3 regions of the Streptomyces sp. NPDC048481 genome follow, and region 1 is predicted to be linked to each of the others. Evidence: riboswitches for the same ligand, from Rfam matches in the RefSeq annotation. Region 1 holds a riboswitch; each other region holds the start of a gene.
What was found. A riboswitch is a leader RNA that binds a small molecule or an ion and turns the genes downstream of it on or off. The one in region 1 is predicted to bind cyclic di-AMP.
Positions count from the first base shown of each region.

Region 2: another riboswitch for cyclic di-AMP. It lies ahead of ACGFSH_RS10035 (transglycosylase SLT domain-containing protein); the one in region 1 lies ahead of ACGFSH_RS14005 (M23 family metallopeptidase).
Region 3: another riboswitch for cyclic di-AMP. It lies ahead of ACGFSH_RS28880 (peptidoglycan DD-metalloendopeptidase family protein); the one in region 1 lies ahead of ACGFSH_RS14005 (M23 family metallopeptidase).

Region 1 covers NZ_JBICXC010000003.1:725,139-731,840, reverse strand. Annotated here, with positions in the region: gene ACGFSH_RS14015 (PrsW family intramembrane metalloprotease) at 1-980, shown strand, start outside; gene ACGFSH_RS14010 (aldo/keto reductase) at 1,099-2,043, opposite strand; gene ACGFSH_RS14005 (M23 family metallopeptidase) at 2,234-3,259, opposite strand; cyclic di-AMP (ydaO/yuaA leader) riboswitch at 3,269-3,435, opposite strand; tRNA gene ACGFSH_RS14000 (tRNA-Met) at 3,740-3,813, opposite strand; gene ACGFSH_RS13995 (dihydrofolate reductase family protein) at 3,904-5,031, opposite strand; gene ACGFSH_RS13990 (MarR family winged helix-turn-helix transcriptional regulator) at 5,104-5,628, shown strand; gene ribA (GTP cyclohydrolase II) at 5,770-6,411, shown strand; gene ACGFSH_RS13980 (hypothetical protein) at 6,398-6,643, opposite strand.
Region 2 covers NZ_JBICXC010000002.1:852,916-859,617, reverse strand. Annotated here, with positions in the region: gene ACGFSH_RS10055 (GntR family transcriptional regulator) at 1-46, opposite strand, end outside; gene ACGFSH_RS10050 (M56 family metallopeptidase) at 233-1,171, opposite strand; gene fahA (fumarylacetoacetase) at 1,830-3,041, opposite strand; gene ACGFSH_RS10040 (HAD family hydrolase) at 3,464-4,288, shown strand; gene ACGFSH_RS10035 (transglycosylase SLT domain-containing protein) at 4,304-4,783, opposite strand; cyclic di-AMP (ydaO/yuaA leader) riboswitch at 4,788-5,010, opposite strand; gene ACGFSH_RS10030 (polyprenyl synthetase family protein) at 6,067-6,702, shown strand, end outside.
Region 3 covers NZ_JBICXC010000012.1:4,707-11,408, forward strand. Annotated here, with positions in the region: gene ACGFSH_RS28860 (helix-turn-helix domain-containing protein) at 1-91, shown strand, start outside; gene ACGFSH_RS28865 (DUF6126 family protein) at 88-210, shown strand; gene ACGFSH_RS28870 (tyrosine-protein phosphatase) at 236-1,033, opposite strand; gene ACGFSH_RS28875 (alpha-galactosidase) at 1,242-3,317, shown strand; cyclic di-AMP (ydaO/yuaA leader) riboswitch at 3,586-3,779, shown strand; gene ACGFSH_RS28880 (peptidoglycan DD-metalloendopeptidase family protein) at 3,784-4,740, shown strand; gene ACGFSH_RS28885 (SGNH/GDSL hydrolase family protein) at 5,024-5,809, shown strand; gene ACGFSH_RS28890 (SIMPL domain-containing protein) at 5,964-6,702, shown strand, end outside.

The DNA.
Region 1 (6,702 bases):
CCGGCGTCGTCGACGGAGTCGTCATAGCCGGGACCACCGCCACCGGCTTCGCGTTCACCGAGAACATCCTCTACCTGGGCACCGCCTTCGGCACCGACCAGCTCACGGGCGACACCGGCATCGCCTCCGTCACCGCCGCGACCTTCTTCGTCCGCGTCATCATGTCGCCGTTCGCGCACCCCCTGTTCACCGTGCTCACCGGGCTCGGCTTCGGCGTCGCCGCGCAGTCCGGGGCCCGCCGGCACGTACGGCGCGTGCTGCTCCCGCTGGGCGGACTGCTGCTCGCGATGGGCATGCACGCCCTGTGGAACGGCTCCTCCACGTTCGGCGAGTTCGGGTTCTTCGCGGTGTACGCGGCGTTCATGCTGCCCGCGCTCGGGCTGCTGACCTGGCTGGTGGTGTGGACCCGGCAGCGGGAGCTGCGCACCGTGCGCGAGGAGCTGCCCGCCTACGCGGCCGCCGGCTGGCTCGCACCGGCGGAGCCGTTCGCCCTCGGCTCGATGCGGGCCCGGCGGCTGGCCAGGGAACACGCGGGCCGCCATCTGGGCAAGGCGGCGGCACGGGAGGTCGCCAGGTACGAGGCGTACGCGACGTCGCTCGCGTTCCTGCGGCACCGGGGCCGGCGCGGGCGCGCCGACGCGGACTTCGTGGTCCGGGAGCGGGAGCTGCTGAACGAGCTGTGGCGGCGCAAGGACATCGCCCGGCCCGCGCTGGACCACGCGGCCCGCATGACGGCTCCTGCGGTGCCGGTGGCTGCGCCGCCCTGGCCGGTGTACGGGGCCTACGGGTACGGTCCGGGCCCCGGTCCGCTCCAGCCGTACGGCCAGGCCGCCGGCCCCGGACCGGGCTACGGGTACGGCTACGGGTATCCGCCGGGCGCGGGCTACGCGGGCCCGTCCGGCCCGGCCGGTCCGCCCCCCGGCCACGGCGGCCCCGGCCACCCCGCGGGCCCGAGCCCCTTCCCCTACCCGTACCGCTAGAGCACGGGCGCGAGCCGACGCCTGCTTCGGACCGAAGCCGCTTCACCGCAGCCCCTCAGCCCGAGGGCCGGGCCGGCCGCGACCCGCAGGGTCCCGGATCAGCCCGCAGGATCCCGGATCAGGCCGAGGCCCGCGTCAGCGCGTCGAGTTCCGTGGTCGTCAGTTCCAGGTCCGCCAGTGCCAGCAGCGCGGGCAGCTGCTCGGCCGTGCGGGCGGAGGCGATCGGCGCGGCCACCGTCGGCTGCGCGGCGAGCCAGGCCAGGGCGACCGTGGCGACCTCGGCGTCGTGGGCCGCGGCGACCTCGTCCAGGGCGCTCAGGACCCGGCGTCCCCGCTCCGTGTCGAGGTACTTGGCGGCGCCGCCGGAACGGGCGCTCCGCACGGTCGTGCCGGGCCGGTACTTGCCGGTGAGGAAGCCGGAGGCCAGCGCGTAGTACGGGACGGCGGCGAGGCCGAAGCGGGCGGCGACGTCCTGGAGGCGGCCCTCGTACGTGTCGCGCGAGACCAGGTTGTAGTGGGGCTGGAGGACGACGTACCGGGCCAGACCCTCGCGGTCGGAGAACTCCAGGGACTCCTGGAGGCGCTCGGGAGAGATGTTGGAGGCGGCGATGTGCCGCACCTTGCCCGCCCGCACCAGCTCGTCGAGCGCGCCGACGATCTCCTCGACCGGCACCTCGGTCTTGTCGAAGTGCGTGTAGTAGAGGTCGATGCGGTCGGTGCCCAGCCGACGGAGCGAGGCGTCGGCTGCGGCCTTGATGTTGTCGGCGGACAGGCCGGGGAACTCGGGGTGCTGGCTCACCTTGGTGGCGATGACCACGTCGTCGCGGTTGCCCCGCGCCTTCACCCACCTGCCGATGACGGTCTCCGACTCACCGCCCGAGTTGCCGTCGGCCCAGGCCGAGTAGGAGTCGGCGGTGTCGACGAAGTTGCCGCCCGCGGCCGCGTAGGCGTCGAGCACGGCGAAGGAGGCCGTCTCGTCCGCGGTCCAGCCGAAGACGTTGCCGCCGAGGGCGAGCGGGAAGACCTCGAGGTCGGAGGAGCCGAGAGTGCGCAGAACAGTCATGGTTCAACTCAACGGCCACGACGGCCGCGCCCATTCCGCCCGCACCGCGAACAACATGTGAACAACGGCACCGCACCCGGTACCCCAGGGCCTGCCCGGCGCGGCTTCCGGGGTGTCCACGACGGCGTCCCCCGCCGCGTGCTCCAGGGCGTCCTGCGGGACGTCCCCGACGGACGCCCCAGGGGGTGTCTCAGGGGTTGAGGCCCTTGCCGCGCAGCCAGGCCGCCGGGTCGATGCCGGTGGGGTTGCCGTCCGGGTGCACCTCGAGGTGGAGGTGGGCGCCGGTGACGTTGCCGGTCGCGCCCACGCGGCCGATCACGTCACCGGTGGCCACTTTCTGGCCGACGCTGACGTTGATCGACGACTGGTGGCAGAACCACAGCTCGGTGCCGTCGTCCAGAGTGAGGATGGTGCGGTAGCCGTAGGAACCGGCCCAGCCCGCCTCGGTGACGGTGCCGCTGTGGACGGCCTTGATGAGGGTGCCGGTGGGCGCGGCGAAGTCCAGACCGGTGTGGTAGCCGGAGGACCAGAGGGAGCCGGCCTGTCCGAAGGTCGAGGTGATCGTGTAGGAGGAGGTCGGCAGCGTGTACTGCTTGGCCAGTTCGGCGAGGCGCGCGGCCTCGGCCTTCTCGGCGGCTTCCTCGGCGGCCTTCTTCTTCGCGGCGGCGGCCTTGGCCCGCGCTTCCTTCTCGGCCTTGGCGACGGCGTCGGCCTCGGCCTTCTTCGCGGCGGCCGCCGCCTTGACCTCGTACTGGGTGTGCTGCGACTCGACCTGCGCCATGATCCGGCTGCGCAGGGCCTCGCCCGCGTCGGCGGCGCCGCTGTCGTAGGTGTCGGCGGCGGTCTCGGACCCGAAGGCGGTCAGGGCGGACGCGGTCTGCGGGGCGGGTTCGTCGTCGGAGATGAGGGAGCCGACGTTCGGCAGGTCCGGTATCGAGATGGAGACCGGGGCCTTGCCGGTGTTGGCGCTGGCCATCCCGCCCGCGCTGACCGCGGCTATGACGCCGACGCCGAGGACGGTGGAGCTGCGGGCGAACCCGCCGCCGCGCTGCTTGGCCACCCGGTGCTTGCCCCGGACCGGGCGGACGGAGTCCGCGGTGGGGTTCCACTCCTCCCAGGGGCCCTCGTCGGTGCGGTAGTCGCCGTAGCCGAAGGAGTCGGCGGACCGCTGGCTCGGCGCGTACGGGGCCTCGGGGGCAGGCGGGTTGGACGCCACGCGGGCGCGCTCCTTTCCTTCCGTCGCCTACCGGGTTAGCTGACGGGTTCGGAGCGGGAAGGTCTCCTACGCGCGTATACCGGCCGTGGACTCTACGAGTTCACGACGGCTTCCGCGTGATTCACCCCAAGGTGGTGGTTCCCCGGTTCCCTTGCGGGATTCGGCGCGTGCGCACGGAGCCGGCTCTGGTGCCGGCTGGGACGGCCGCGCTGCGTTATCGAACGTTAATAGACCCGGGGGTGGGTTTCCAAGCTCTTCTGCTTGATCAACAACATTTCCGACCTGGACTTTCAGGCCATCAGCGGCCGAAAACGGGCGAGTTGACCCCGTCCTCGTACGCCCCCGTGGCCACAGGCGTTCTGACGGCGACTCAGCGCCCGCGCACAGGGCGGCCGTACGCTCACGGACCGTGAGGGGAAGCTCGGGGGGGGAACGCACCGAGGGCCGGAACCCTTTCGGATTCCGGCCCTCGGCCTTCAGTAGCGGGGACAGGATTTGAACCTGCGACCTCTGGGTTATGAGCCCAGCGAGCTACCGAGCTGCTCCACCCCGCGTCGTTGTGACTCCAGTCTACGCTACTTCCGGGGCCCCGATGACCACGCTCCCCGGACGCCTGGCACCAGGACGCCTCGCACCCGGACGCCTCACACCAGGTGCCGGTTGGGGGCCTTCGCCCGCTCCTCGTACTCCGGCAGGAGGAGGACGTCGACGCCCGCGGCCGTCAGCAGACCGGCGCCGTCCGCCTCGGTCACGAAGGTGTCCGGTTCCCGCCAGGCCGTGACCACCCGGCGCACGCCCGCGTCGAGGATGAGCCGGGCGCAGGGGGCGGGGCGGGAGGAGCGGCGGGCGCAGGGTTCGAGGCTGCTGTAGACGGTGGCCGTGCGCAGGCGCGGGTCGGCGGGGCCGATCTTGGCGAGGGCGGCCTCCTCGGCGTGCGCGAGCGGGTCGCCGGCCTCGCGGGAGTGCCCGCGGGCGAGTTCCGTCCCGTCGGCGGCGACGATCACCGCGCCGACGCTGAACGCCGTGTCCGAGGGCGGGCACTGGGCGGCCAGCTCGCAGGCCAGGGCGAGCCAGTGCCGGTCGGCCGCGGCGGCGAGCGGTCCGGCGCCGGGGGCGGTGGGCTCGTAGCGGTGCAGGACGACGTCCTCGATGCGCCGGGTCTCCACCAGGCGCAGGCGTCCGCCCTGGTAGCCGCCGGGTCCGAAGAGGCGGGGCGCGTCCGGGTCGCCCACGAACAGCGGGGCGAGGACGAGCTGGAGTTCGTCGGCCAGCCCTTGCCGGAGCAGCTGGGTGTGGACGGTTCCGCCGCCTTCGACCATGAGGCGTCGCACGCCGAGTTCGTCGTGGAGGTGGGTGAGGAGGCGGCGCCAGTCCAGGTCGGGACCGAGCGGGACGACGTCGGCGGCGATGCCGAGCGCGCGGGCCCGTTCGGCGCCCTTGTCCGTCGTGTACAGGGCCTTCGCGCCGCCCGTGTGCCAGAAGTTCGCGTCGGGGTCCAGGTCGCCGGAGCCGCTGACGGTGACCTTGAGGGGGTACGGCGGCCGTCCGGCGGCGACGCGGGCGGCGCGGCGCTCGGGGGAGTTCACGAGGAGCCGGGGGTTGTCGGCGCGGATCGTGCCGGCGCCGATCAGGATGGCGTCCACGGAGGCCCGTACGGCGTCGACGCGGTCGAAGTCGGCGGGGCTCGAGAGCAGCAGCCGCTCGGGGCCGGTGTCGTCCAGGTAGCCGTCGAGGGAGACGGCGGCGGACAGCAGGACGTACGGGTACGGCATCTACGTGCTCCCGGGCTGGTGTCTTCCGACGGCGATCTTGGTTCAAGTTTGAAACAAACCTACACTGGGGGCATGACGACCCGCTGGCTCACCCCCGAGGAGCAGCGCGCCTGGCGCGCGTACGTTGCCGGCTACCTCCTGCTGGAGGACGCGATCGACCGGCAGCTCCAGCAGGACGCGGGCATGCCCCATCCGTACTACTCCATCCTCGCCAACCTCTCCGAGACCCCGGAGCGGCGGCTGCGGATGACCGACCTCGCGGAGCGGCTGAAGATCACCCGCAGCCGGCTGACCTACGCGGTGTCCCGGCTGGAGAAGGACGGACTGGTGCGGCGCGAGGAGTGCCGGTGGGACAAGCGCGGCAGCGTCGCGGCGCTGACCGACGAGGGCATGGCGGTGCTGCGGGACGCGGCCCCCGGCCATGTCGCGACCGTCCGGGCCGCCCTGTTCGACCGGCTCACCCCCGAGCAGGTGGGGCAGCTGGAGGAGATCTTCACGCAGATCGCCCGGGGGTTCCAGGGCGACGGGGAGAACGAGGGGGCGCCCGAGGACCTCCCCTGGCGCCGGCGTTCGACGCCCTGCTCCGGGACGCAGTGAGCCCCGTCACCCGCTAGTTGCTTCAAATTTCAAGCATGAGGTAGGGTCACCTCTCGTCGGATGTGCTTCAAATCTGAAGCAGTAGCCGGCACGGCACCACCGCGCCACCACGTCATTCGCCCCCGGACCCGGGAGACCCGCATGCCCGACACCCCCGCCGCCACCCCGCGCGCCCGCGTCCGGGTTCCGCTGCGCTTCCACGACGGCTACTCGGTCGACGCCGAACTCGTCACCTTCCACGGGCTGACCGACGGCCTGGAGCACGTCGCCGTCGTGCTCGGCGAACCCGCGCCGGGCGCCACCCCGCTGGTCCGGCTGCACTCCGAATGCCTCACCGGCGACGCGTTCGGCTCCGCCCGCTGCGACTGCGGACCGCAGCTGCGCGAGGCGGTCGAGCGCATAGCCGTGACGGGCGGGGTGCTGCTCTACCTCCGCCAGGAGGGCCGCGGCATCGGCCTCTACAACAAGCTCGACGCGTACGCCCTCCAGGACCAGGGCCTGGACACCTACGCCGCGAACGCGGCCCTCGGCCTGCCCGAGGACGACCGCGACTACACGGCCGCCGCCCAGATGCTGCGCGCCCTCGGCATCACCGGCCTGGACCTGCTGTCCAACAACCCCGACAAGGCGGAGCAGTTGCGGGGCCTGGGCATCGAGGTCCACGACCGCGTGCCCACCGGCGTGTTCACCACCCCGCACAACGTGCGCTACCTGCGCGCGAAGGTCCTCCAGACCCAGCACACTCTGCCGCTGGCCTCCCTCACCGGCCTCAGCGCGGTCTGACGCCTCCCGCCTCCGGCGCGGGCAGGCGCGAACCCCGGGACTCCGCGACGCGCAGGGCGTCGGCCAGGCACTCCGCGAGCCGCAGACCGGCGTACCGCACCTCGGTGTACGGCGACGCGGGGTCGTCCAGCAGCGGGCGGGCGAGGCCGAGCACCTCGACGGCCGTGGCGAGCTGCGCGGCCTCCAGCTCGTCGGCGAGCCGGGACAGGCGGCTGCCCTGGTCGTCGGTCACCAGGCAACAGGGCTTGCCGTCGGGGACGACCAGGGCAACAGCCGCGGGGGCGAGGAGGA
Region 2 (6,702 bases), on a different contig from region 1:
TCGCGCCCTGGCCGGCGTGCTCTCGGACACGGTCGCTGGATGGCATGGCTCGAACCATAGCGAGAAGGTAGGGAAAGGGGTGTTGCCAGAGTGTTGCGCCACCTGCGGCACCGTCAGAAACCGCCCTGACCTGCTGGAACGACTGGCCGTCGGGTGAGAAACGCCAGCTCATGACGGTGCGGGCGGACTGGCGGGCGGGCCGGATCGGGTGGACGCGGACCGGCGGGGCTGCTCAGGTCAGTGCGGCCAGGCCGGGGACGAACGTGATCAGCAGCGGCAGCAGGGGCACCAGTGCGGCCGCCGTGGTCGTCAGCGCACGCTGTCTGCGCAGCAGGCGCGGGGGCGGCTGGAGGAGGCGGTCGACGCGCTCCCCGAGCAGACGGCGGCTGGACGCGCAGGACAGCACGCCCCGGTGCTGGTTCAGCTCGATCAGGGCCAGCGCCGTGGTCAGGTGACCGCAGCGGCGCGAGGCCGTGTCGTCGGCGGCGAGTTCGACCAGGCGGTGGGTCTGGTCGCAGAAGTGGGCGAAGAGCGGGATGCGGGGGAAGCCGGTGGCGAGGGCGGTGGACAGATGGAGCAGCCAGTCGTGGTGGGCGCGGGCATGGCCGCGCTCATGGGTGAGGACGGCGTCCAGCTGGTGGGAGGTGAGGCGGTGCAGAGCGCCGGTCGTGACGATCAGCTGGGCCGGACTGCCGGGCATCCACCAGGCGTCGGGGTACTCGTCCTCCAGGACGAGAAGCGGGCCGCGGGCCGACGGCAGACCGGCGGGCAGGTCGGGGGCGCGCTCCCGCAGGAGGGCCCTCTCCCGGCCGCGTCGCCGGCGCGCCTCGAACAGCTCGCGGGCCAGCATCGCGGTCGTCCAGGCGGCCCCGCAGGCCAGCAGCAGGGTGAGCGTCGCCGTCCACGGCGAGGAGGCCGACAGGTCGTACGCCTCGGTGACCGACGGCGGCGCCGGCGCGAAGACCCGCACGCGGACGGTGTGGAAGACGGCCGCCGCGCCCAGCACCAGGGCGGTCAGACAGCACAGCAGGACGGTGGCGACCAGGCATTGCCACACCCACAGCCCCACCACCGGCTCCCGCTCGGGCCAGGCGGAGCGGGTGAGCGCACGCGGGACCGGCACGGCGGCCGTCAGCGCGACGACGCTGAGCAGGAGCAGGCAGACAGTCATGCCACGGGCTCCGGATCCTGGTCGGGAAGGGGGCGTGCCGGTCGCGCGGGGCGTAGCGCTCGCTCACGCGCGCGGTTCCGCCACGGGCGGCGGGCCCGGCCCGAGAACCGTGCCCGTCGCCAGTATGACGCCGGTTATCCCCCGAGTCAGCCCACGAAGGCGCTCCGATTCGGCCTTGGTAGGAGGCCGAGGCAGGCCGGCGCGGGTCGGGGGCAGGTCAGGGCGGCCGGGGCACTCGGGGCGACTGGGCGGCGTCCGGGTATGCGCCCCTGGGCGCAGGCCCCGGCCCTGGGTGCAGGCCCCGGCCCTTCAGGACCACGGCCCCGGCCCCCGGCCTTCAGACCCGGCCCCCGGCCCCCGGGACGGGCGGCCGGGCCCGAGGGGCACCCCGCAAGGTCACTCCGCCGGGCCGCCCTGCCCGACCGGTCCTGAGCCTGCGCCGGTCCCGCCGGGTGCGCAGGTACGCAGTTGCCGCTCCGCCGCTCCGCCGCTCCGCCGCTCTGCTCCTGCGCCGGGGTCTCGACTGCCCGCCCGGGTGTCTGCCCGCCGCCTGCCCGCCTCTCCCCCTGCATGGCTGCCTGCCCGCCCGGCGCACCCCGGCCGCCTGGGTGACTGCGCGCCGGGGCCGAGGCCGAGGCCGGGGGCCTGGGCCCGGGCCCTAGCCGGCGATGATTCGTCCGCTCACCTCGCCCAGGCCCACCGGGATGCCGGCGGGGCCGGGGGCCTGGGCGGAGAGGGTCACGACGTCGCCGTCCTCCAGGAACGTCCTCTTGCCGTCGGGGAGTTCGAGCGGGTCGCGGCCGTTCCAGGTCATCTCCAGGAGAGAACCGCGCTGGTCGGGCTCCGGGCCGCTGACCGTGCCCGAGCCGTACAGGTCTCCGGTGCGCAGGGACGCGCCGTTGACGGTGAGGTGGGCGAGCTGCTGGGCGGCCGTCCAGTACATGGTGGCGAAGGGCGGCTCGGAGACCGTGTGACCGTTCAGCGCGACGGAGATCCGCAGGTCGTAACCGGCGGGCTCGGCGGCCGCGTCGTCCAGGTAGGGGAGGAGGGCGTGGGTGCGCGCCGGAGGAGCCACCCGCGCGGCGTCCAGCGCCTCCAGCGGGGTGATCCACGCCGAGACGGAGGTGGCGAACGACTTGGCCAGGAACGGGCCGAGCGGGACGTACTCCCATGCCTGGAGGTCACGGGCCGACCAGTCGTTGAGCAGGCACAGGCCGAACACGTGCTCCCGGAAGTCGCTCATGGCGACCGGGCTGCCCTGCGGCGAGGGCGTCCCGACCACGAATCCGACCTCGGCCTCGATGTCGAGCCGCACGGAGGGGCCGAAGACGGGGGCCGGGTCGGAGGGGCCCTTGCGCTGGCCCGAGGGCCGTACGACGTCCGTGCCGGAGACGACGACGGTGCCGGACCGTCCGTGGTAACCGATCGGCAGGTGCTTCCAGTTGGGCAGCAGCGTGTCGGGGGTGTCCGGGCGGAAGATCGCGCCGACGTTCCGGGCGTGGTGCTCGGAGGAGTAGAAGTCGACGTAGTCGGCGACCTCGAAGGGGAGGTGCAGGGTCACAGCGGACAGGGGCCGGAAGAGGGGCTCGACGGTGGCCCGGTGCGCCGGGCTCGTCACCCACTCCGTCAGCTCGCGACGCACCTGCGTCCAGACCGGACGGCCCGCCGCCATCAGCGGGTTGAGGGTCGGCGCCGCGAGCAGCTCGGCGTGGGACGAGCCGAGCGCGCGGGCCGCCGCACCCGCGTCGAGGACGTGGTCGCCGAGCCGGACGCCGACGGTCCGCTCGGCGGAGCCCGGCAGCGAGAAGACGCCGTACGGCAGGTTGTGCGGACCGAAGGGATCGCCCTCGGCAAGGTCGAAGGGGGGCATCGGGTACTGCCTCTCTTTCGTGTTCGTGCGCTCTGTGGTGCTCGCCAGGTGAGCCCGCCGGATTCCGCGCGGATGCCGCGGGTGCGCCGAGCCGGGCCACACGTTACGGCCGACCTCGGGGAAGCGACACGGGGGCGGGCCGTCGAGGCGGCGCCGGGCGGAAGCGCCGGGCGGTGGCGGGGGAGGCGCTGCGGGCGCGGCCGACCACGCGACGCCCGGCCGGGCACGCGCCGCCCGACCGCGCGGCACCCGGCCGACCACGCACCCGCCCGGCCGGGCGGGTGCCGGAAAGGCGCTTCTTCGAGCCGGTCGTCAGCCACCGTCGGTCAGTCGTTGGAGGGGAGTTGGCAGAACCGGACCGGACCCGGTCGCTGTTCGGTTCCCGTCGAACCCGGGGGGTGCGGGGTCCGTATTCTCTGATCATGGCCGCACCCACCGCATATGCCGCGCGCACCGCGTACGCCCTCATCGCCACCGACCTGGACGGAACGCTGCTCCGCGGCGACGACACCTTCTCCGACCGGTCCCTCGACGCGCTCGCGCGGGTGACGGCCGCCGGCGCACGCCACCTGGTGGTGACGGGACGCCCCGCGCCCCGCGTGCGCCCGCTGCTCGACCGCCTGCACAGCAGGGGGCTCGCGGTGTGCGGACAGGGGGCGCAGCTGTACGACGCCGGTGCGGACCGTCTGCTGTGGTCGGTCACCCTGGACCGGGAGCTGGCCGAGACCGCGCTCGGCAAGATCGAGGCGGAGGTCGGGCAGCTGTACGCGGCCGTCGACCAGGACGGCGTCGACGGGTTGACGCTCATCGAGCCGGGCTACCGGATGCCGCACCCCACGCTGCCCGCCCTGCGCGTCGGCCGCCGCGACGACCTGTGGTGCGAGCCGATCAGCAAGGTGCTGCTGCGCCACCCGTTCCTGTCGGACGACGAGTTGGCGGCGACGGCCCGCTCGGTGGTCGGCTCGCTCGCGACGGTCACCATGTCGGGGCCGGGCACGGTGGAACTCCAGCCCTGCGGGGTCACCAAGGCGACCGGGCTGGCGCTGGCCGCCGAACACCTGGGGCTGCGGCCCGAGGACACCGTCGCCTTCGGGGACATGCCCAACGACATCCCGATGTTCGACTGGGCGGCCCGCGGTGTCGCGATGGCCAACGCGCACCCGGAACTCAAGGCGATGGCCGACGAGGTCACGACGTCGAACGAGGACGACGGCGTGGCCGTCGTCCTCGAAAGACTGTTTCCCTGAGCCGGGGGCCGGCTGTCAGTACGCGCTGAAGACGTTGTCGATGGAGCCGTAGCGGGCGGCCGCGTAGTTGCAGGCGGCGGTGATGTTCGCGACCGGGTCGTAGGAGTCCCAGGACGTGCCGTCGACGTGGTAGGCGCGGAAGGTGGGGTCGATGACCTGGAGCAGGCCCTTGGAGGGAATGCCCGCGGCCGCGTTGGAGTCCCACAGGTTGATGGCGTAGGGGTTGCCGGACGACTCGCGGATGACGTTGCGGTAGATGCCGTTGTACGTCCCCGGGATGCCGTGCTGCGCCATGACGTGCAGCGAGGCGCGGATCCACCCGTCGAGGTTGTTGGAGTACCCCAGGCTGGTGGCGGTCGCGACGGTCGGGGTCGCGGCGGAGGCGGTGCTGGCGCCGATGAGCGGGAGTGCCAGCACGGCGACTCCGGTGCCGGCGACGGCGAGCTTGCGGGCGAGGCGGGCGGTGCGGGTGCGGCGGTGAGCGGCAGCGGGCATGACGGTTTTTCCTCTCCAGCGCCTGCGAGGTGAGCTGTCGGGTTCGGGCGGGGAGCTGCCCGGTCGCGTCCTGACGGTCGCGACTTCACCCCGAGCCGCGACGGACCGCCCTGAACGTCCGGAAAACATCCGGGACGTCAGGAACATCCGTTGCGGCGACTTACCTGGTTCCCCCGCTCCTGCCGTGCGTTCTCGATGGGTGTCATGGGCGGCGGCAGGATTAGGCGTCCGCCCGACAGGCCGGGAACGTATGCGAGAGCACATGTCCGGAACAAGTACCGGATTCACAGATCACCCCTATTGACCTTGGTCTGCGGTCTATGGGGTGCTTGATCCTTTGTGGGTGCAAAGGGTCAACTTGCTTGAGGCGTGCGGAGAATCGGTGAAGAGCGGGCCGGTGTGGACCGGTCTCGTGGAGTGAGCCAACTCACCCGGGTCCACAAGGGCGGCGAAACGGGCATTAGCCCCAACTCGTAGTTAAAAGAATGCCGATGAGCTGTCGTCCGCCATGTCGCGTCGCGCCGCCCGCCGAGGGCGGCTGCTCCGCCCGTTCCAGTGGGCTGCTCCGCCCTTTCGGGGAGGCCGCTCCGCCCTTTCGGGGAGGCCGCTCCGCTCTTTCAGGGAGGTGGCGCCATCGCCCCGGGGGCGGGGAGCGGGCGACGGTCGCGGAGGGGGAGGCGCGTGATAGTCGTCACGCCGGGTGGGGTGGGTGGGTGCGGGCCGGGTCCGGCGGGAGGCGGGGGGCGCAGGCGCGCGTGGGCAGCGTGAGCCCGCCCTGATGCCTTCGCGCGCGTGCGGGTCCGTGCTCAAGGGTGAGCGGTCGGCGGGACGGGGGCGGGCGGTCCGGCGTCGGGGGCGTGTGGCTCCGGCGTCCGCGGGTGGGGATCCGCGACCCGTCGTGTGCGGGTCCGGCGTCCGGTGTGTGCGGGTCTGCGGCCCGGTGTGTGCGGGTCTGCGGCCCGGTGTGTGCGGGTATGTGGTCGGGCTTGTGCGGGTCTGTGGCCGGGGGCGGCCGCGTGCGGCCGCATGATTCGCGGCGCCGGGGTAATCCGATGGGTGTTCCGGCGGATGCCCGGCGTACGAGCTGATCAGGAACTCGGCAGGTGGAATCCGGTACCGCCCCGCCTGACGGAGACGCTTCCCGGGCGAGCCCATTCGAGCCCGGGGGACGTGGGGGCTATCGGTGATCGAAACGTGACCGGATACGCTGACTTGAGTGGTGGCAGCGACCTATCGACAAACCGCGTAATCGCCAGTGGACACCAGCAGACAGGAGACCCCTCGTGACCGTCGTCGGGCCGTTCGGGCTGAGCGTGCGGGACCAGGCTCTGGAAGCCGATGTCCAGGCCGGATTGGCGGCTGTCGAGGAAGGCTTGCTCGAGGCCACCAAGAGTGAGGTCCCCTTCATCACGGAGGCCGCCCAGCACCTCGTGCGGGCGGGCGGGAAGCGGTTCCGGCCGCTGCTCGTGGTGCTCGCGTCGCAGTTCGGGGACAAGCACGCGCCGGGTGTCGTGCCGTCGGCCGTGGTGGTGGAGCTGACCCACCTGGCCACGCTGTACCACGACGACGTGATGGACGAGGCCGCCGTGCGGCGCGGGGTGCCCAGCGCCAACGCCCGCTGGGGGAACTCCGTCGCCGTCCTCACGGGCGACTTCCTCTTCGCCCGCGCCTCCCACATCCTGGCCGACCTCGGCCCGGAGGCGGTGCGGGTGCAGGCGGAGGCGTTCGAGCGGCTGGTCACCGGGCAGATCCTGGAGACGGCCGGTCCGACGGACGGCCGGGATCCGGTCGACCACTACCTCGACGTCCTCGGCGGCAAGACGGGCTCGCTGGTGGCGGTGGCCTGCCGGTTCGGGGCGATGATGTCGGGCGCCGACGAGACGGTCGTCGACGTCCTGACGCAGTACGGCGAGCGGCTG
Region 3 (6,702 bases), on a different contig from region 1:
CGAGCTCCTCTTCGTCCACACCTTGTTGCAGAGCCCTGCCGCCACGCTGTGCCTGGGGCCGAACCCGTCCGAGAACGGAGCCACGTCATGAGCGACTACGAGGAGAAGTTCCCCCGCACGCTCTGGATCCGGCTGATCATCTACATCGCCGTCGGACACCTCTTCGCCGCGTTCCTGTGGCTGCTGTTCGAGGTGGGCACCAGCCAGTAGCGGGGTGCGGCGCCCGCGGCCGCCGTCAGTCGAGGAGGCGGTCGCGCAGCCGCTCGCGGGTCTCGGGGGAGAGCCCGAGACCCTGCTCCAGATAGGCGTCGGACCCGCCCCAGATCTCCTCCACGGTCTCGAACGCCGCCGCCAGGTACTCCTCGCGTGCGTCGAAGAGAGGGCTCAGCAGCTCCATGATCTCGGGGGAGTAGGCCTCGCCCGAGGCCGAACTGCGGCGCACCTTGTAGCGGCGGTGCAGGGCGTTGGATTCCAGGTAGTCCCCGAGGATCGCGTCCCGCTCCACGCCCACGGCCAGCAGCGTCACCGCCACCGACAGGCCCGCGCGGTCCTTGCCCGCCGCGCAGTGCATCAGGGCCGGGAGGCTGTCCTCGGCCAGCGCGTGCAGCACCCGCGCGTGCTCGGCCGTCCGCTCCCTGACCATCGAGCGGTAGGAGGCGGTCATCCGGTTCGCGGCCTTGCCGTCGCCGAGGATCCCGCGCAGCTGGTCGACGTCGCCGTCACGGACCATCTGCCAGAACTCGGCGCCGTCCGCCGGGTCCGACAGGGGCAGGTTGACGTTGCGCACGCCCGGCAGTTCGACGTCCGGGCCCTCCAGCTTCTGGTCCGCGGCGTTGCGGAAGTCGAAGATCGTGTGCAGGCCGAGGCCGGACAGGAACGCGGCGTCCTCGTCGGTCGCGTGCGCGAGGTGACCGCTGCGGAAGAGCACGCCGTGACGCACGCGCCGGCCGTCCACGGTCGGCAGCCCGCCCACGTCCCGGAAGTTGCGCACGCCGGCCAGCTCGGGCTCGGTCGACGGGATCTGCTGCGTCACTGGGGCTCCCTCCCTGTCGGTCACCGTCGGCGCGGCTCCTGTGGCCGACGGGACATCTCCCCGACCATACGACATGGGTACCCGGGGCAACGGGTTGTCCACAGGACGTCCGCCCAGGTGGGAGTCGGGTCGCCGAGGGTTGCCCGACGGGCCGACCGCACTCGATGATGTCGGTGTTTGATCGCACCTGTTCGAAAGTGGGGGCTTGATGCCCGAGATCGCCGACAATGGCCGTACGTGGCTCCTTTCGGGGCCCACGAGCAGCTATGCCCTCCATCTCACCGAGGCCGCCGAGCTGGTCCATCTGCACTGGGGCCCGCGCATCGCGCTCGCGGACGCCGAGGCGCTCGCCGCGCTCGCGCCGCAGGAGCGCGGCGCCTCCTTCGAGGCCCCGCTCGACGGGCACGAGGAGTACCCGGTCGAGGGCGGCCCCCGCTTCGTGCGGCCCGCCCTGTCCGTGCGCACCGAGCAGCGGCGCGGCACCGAGTGGGCCTTCGAGGCCCACGAGAGCGACGGCGACGAGCTGCGGCTGCGCTTTCGCGACGCCGGCCTCGCGCTCACCCTGCACTACCGGATGCGCGGCGACGTCGTCGAGCGGTGGGCCACCGTGCGCAACGAGGGCACACAGCCCCTGGAGCTGCTGCGCGCCGACTCGGCCACCTGGACCCTGCCGCTGCGCGACGCCTGGCGGCTGTCCCAGCTGCACGGCCGCTGGGCCGCCGAGTCGCGGCTGACGCGGTCCCCGCTCACCTACGGCGAGAAGGTCATCGGCAGCCGCCGCGGCCACACCGGACACCAGCACCTGCCCTGGGTCGCCCTCGACACCGACGCCACCGAGGAGCGCGGCGAGGTCTACGGCTGCGCGCTGGCCTGGTCCGGCTCCTGGCGGATCGCCGTCGCCCAACTCCCCGACGCGCGCGTGCAGATCACCGGCGGCGCCGGATACGACGACTCGGGCCTGCTGCGCCTCACCGCGGGCGAGGCCTTCACCACGCCCGTCTTCGCCGGGCTGTGGAGCGACGCCGGCTTCGGCGGGGCGAGCCGCGCCTGGCACGCCTACCAGCGCGCGCACGTCATCCCGGACGCCGAGCAGGACCGGCCGGTGCTGTTCAACTCCTGGGAGGCGACCTACTTCGACATCTCCGAGGAGCAGCAGGCGGCCCTCGCCCGGCGGGCCGCGGCGATCGGCGTCGAGCTCTTCGTCGTCGACGACGGCTGGTTCGGGGCGCGCACCGGCGACCACGCCGGACTGGGCGACTGGCACGCCAACCCCGACCGCTTCCCCCACGGGCTCAAGCCCCTCGCGGACCAGGTGCACGCCCTCGGCATGCGGTTCGGCATCTGGGTCGAGCCCGAGATGGTCAACCCCGACAGCGACCTCTACCGGGCGCACCCCGACTGGGTGCAGTTCCAACCGGGACGAAAGCGTACGGAGTTCCGCAATCAGCTCATGCTGAACCTCGCGCGGGAGGACGTCCAGGAGTACCTCTGGGAGCAGCTCCACGGGCTGCTCTCCAGCGCCCCGATCGACTACGTCAAGTGGGACTTCAACCGGTGCTTCACCGACGCCGGCTGGCCGGACGACGCCTATCCGCAGCGCCTGTGGGTCGACCACGTGCGGGCCCTGTACCGCCTGCTGGACCGGCTGCGGGAGGCCCACCCCGGCGTCGCCTTCGAGTCCTGCTCGGGCGGCGGCGGGCGCGTCGACCTCGGCATCATGAGCCGCACCGACCAGGTGTGGACCTCCGACAACACCGACCCGCTCGACCGGCTCGACATCCAGCACGGCTTCAGTCAGATCCATCCCGCGCGCGTCATGGCCGCATGGGTCACCGACAGCCCCAACGCCCAGCTCAACGGCAGGGTGAGCTCGCTGCGCTTCCGGTTCGTCAGCGCCATGGCGGGGGTCCTCGGCGTCGGCGGCGACCTCTCCGAGTGGAGCGAGGACGAACTCGCCGAAGCGCGTCGCTGGGTGGATCTCTACAAGGACATCCGGCCGCTCGTGCAGCAGGGCGACCTCTACCGGCTGCGCCCTCCGGCGGGCGGGCTGAGCGCCGTGCAGTACGTGCGCGGCGACGAGAGCGTCGTCCTCGCCTGGCTGCAGGCCCAGCGGTACGGCGAGCCCGTCCCCGCCCTGCGGCTGCGCGGACTCGACCCGACGGCGTCGTACGAATGCCGTGAAACGGGCGAAGTGCACCGGGGTGCGGTGCTGCTGCATCACGGACTGCGGACCGGGCTGCGCGGCGACCTCGATGCGACGGTTATCCGCCTGCGTCGCATCTGAGCTTTCTGTCCGAATTGAAGCCTTAGTTCCAACTCGCCGGGAAGTAAGGGAACCTGGAGCACCGTCACGTGAGCAGCGTCATATCGGTGACCGTACGTCGTGCGTCATGTTCACGTAATTCGCAGGGTTCTCCTGTGCCTTGAGGGGGAGAGAGGCACTTGTTTCACGCAGGGTGACGGGGGATGCCCGGCGGGGATCAAGAGAAACGCGTGAACCGTGCAACCTTCGCTTGTCTCCGTGCGTCCGGGTCGCTTACGTTCCACCCCAATCCGGACGGACGCCGAATCCTGCCACCGCCCGGATCCCGCACACTCACCCGTGCATGGCAGGAGCGGGGGACCCACAGGCACAACCGCCTGTTCCGGTTCCCGGAACAGGCTAGGGGTCAAGTCGCGCCTCGGCGCGGCCGGGCATCTCCAGCCCGCACCCGACAGCTCACCTCGCAGGCGCCGGAGAGGAATCCGTCATGCCCGCGAAGGGTAAGCACCGCCGTCCCAAGGCCCAGCGTCTCACCCGCTCCATAGCCGTCGCCGGAACGGGCGGAGCCGCACTCGCCCTGCCGCTGATGGGCGCCTCCGGCGCTCACGCCGCCACCCCCGGGTCGGTTGCGCAGACGTCCGCGCAGTCCGTCGCGCAGACGGCCCCGGAAAAGGCCGTCCAGGCCGCCGGGACGACCCGCAAGACCGCCACCGCGAAGACGTACACCGTGCGGTCCGGCGACTACCTCTCGAAGATCGCGGACGAGCAGAACGTCAGCGGCGGCTGGCAGCGGCTCTACCGCGACAACCGCGCGGTCGTCGGCGACGACCCGTCGCTGATCCACCCCGGCCTCCGGCTGTCGATCGGCAAGAAGGCCGCCTCCGGCGCCCACCAGCCGTCCGGCTCGTCGTCCTCCCGGTCCGCGGCCCCCAAGTCGCAGTCCGCCACGGGTTCGTCGAAGGCTTCGCAGTCCTCCGCGTCGAAGGCGCCGGCCTCCTCCTCGAAGACGACCCAGGCCGCCGAGAGCAACGCCGGCGGTTACGTCCTGCCGGTGTCCGGGGCCGTCGTCGGCACCCCGTACCACCAGTCGGGCAGCATGTGGTCCAGCGGCTATCACACGGGCACGGACTTCGTCGTCCCCACCGGCACCACCCTGAAGGCCGTGGGCGCGGGCACCGTCGTGTCCGCGGGCTGGGGCGGCGCGTACGGCAACCAGGTCGTCATCAGGCTCGCCGACGGCTACTACGCCCAGTACGCCCACCTCTCCCAGCTCTCGGTCTCGGCCGGCCAGACCGTGACCGCGGGCCAGCAGGTCGGCCTCTCCGGGGCGACCGGCAACGTCACCGGTCCGCACCTGCACTTCGAGATCCGCACCACGCCGGACTACGGCTCCGACGTGGACCCGATCGCCTACCTGCGCGCGCACGGCGTCTCCGTCGGCTGACCCCCCGGCAACCCCGCCTGACACGCAGCCGAAGGCCGGGCCCCACCGATCGAAGTATCCGGGGCCCGGCCTTCGTGCTGTCCGCACGCCACCGGTCCCGCACCGCGCGGAGCCGTCGCGGACCGACGGCGTCCCGGCGCGATCGCCTATTCCCTGGTTGGCAAATTCTTTAGGAGTGGCTTATCTCACCGACCGTCAACACCTGCCTACGGTCGCGTAAGTCACATTCGAAGGTGAATCATGAACTGCTGTGGCAGACGATTCGAAGAGTGACAACAGATCAGTGATCGGGTCGTACGTGGCGGTGGGGGACAGCTTCACCGAGGGCGTAGGCGACCCCGGCCCGGACGGGGCCTTCGTCGGCTGGGCGGACCGGTTCGCGGTCCTCCTCGCCGACCGGCGGCCCGAAGGCGACTTCGACTACACCAACCTCGCGGTCCGCGGAAAGCTGCTCGACCAGATCATGGAGGACCAGCTCCCCAGGGCCGTGGAACTCGCCCCGGACCTGGTCTCCTTCTGCGCGGGCGGCAACGACATCCTCCGTCCCGGCACCGACCCGGACGAGGTCGCCGAGCGCTTCGAGCGCGCGATCTCGGCCCTGAGCGCCGTCGCCGGCACCGTCATGGTGACCACCGGCTTCGACACCCGTGGCGTCCCCGTGCTCAAGCACCTGCGCGGCAAGATCGCCACGTACAACGGACATGTGCGCGCCGTCGCCGACCGCTACGGCTGTCCGGTGCTCGACCTGTGGTCCCTGAAGTCCGTCCAGGACCGCAGGGCCTGGGACGGCGACCGGCTGCACCTCTCCCCGGAGGGGCACACGCGCGTGGCGCTGCGCGCCGGCCAGGTCCTGGGCCTGGAGGTGCCGGCCGACCCGGAGCAGCCCTGGCCGGTGCTCCCGCCGCGCGGCACCCTCGAGGTGCGGCGCGACGACGTGCACTGGGCGCGCGAGTACCTCGTGCCGTGGATCGGCCGCCGGCTGCGCGGGGAGTCCTCCGGCGACCACGTGGTCGCCAAGGGCACGCTGAAGCCGGACGACATCAGGATGCGGATCTCCGCCGTCGCCTGACGGGCGCGACCGGCCGTCGGTCCCGGGCGGCCGGCCGCTCCACCAGTGAGGTGACCGGACGGGAGTGGCGTCCCCGCGCGCGCAGGGGCGGGTGCTGGGATGACCGCACCCGCCCCCCCCCGCTGACGTCCGACACCCCGAGGACCGGTCCCGCATGCCTCTTCCCCGTCGCTCCGTCGCCGCGGCCGTCGTCTGTCTGCTCGCCCTCGGCGTCCCGGTGCTCGGCGCGGCCCCGGCGCTCGCGCTCGCCGCCCGCCCGGCGGCCGCACCGCGGCCCGCGCACGCCGAGCCCACGCCCGTCCCGGGGGCCGCTCCCGTTCCCGAGTCCACTCCCGTTCCCGCGCCGGATCCCGCTCCCTCCGCGCCCGTGCCCGGGCCGGCGACCGCGCCCGCGACCGCGCCCGCGACCGTGACGGTGACCGGGGAGGGCAGTGCGAGCGCGCCACCCGACCTCGCGGTGGTCGGCGCCGGGGTCGAGACCTCCGCCAAGACCTCGCAGTCCGCCCTGGACGCGCAGAACCAGGCCGCCGCCGCGCTGCTGGCCGCCGTCCGGGCCCAGGGCGTCGCCGAAAGGGACATCCACACGCGGAGCGTCACCCTCACCCCCCTGCACGACTACACGGACGGCGCCCCCCGGTTGACGGGCTATCAGGCGGCCCAGTCCTTCACGGTGACGGTCCGCGAGGTGGCGAGGACCGGCGCGGTCCTTCAGGCGGTGACCGACGCGGCCGGCGCCGCGGCCCGCGTCGACTCCGTCGTCTTCGACGTCTCCGACCCCGCTCCGCTCCAGGCCCGCGCCCGTGCGGCAGCGCACGCCGACGCCCACGCCAAGGCGGAGCAGTACGCCCGCCTCAGCGGCCGCCGGCTGGGCGCGCTGGTCTCCCTCAGCGAGG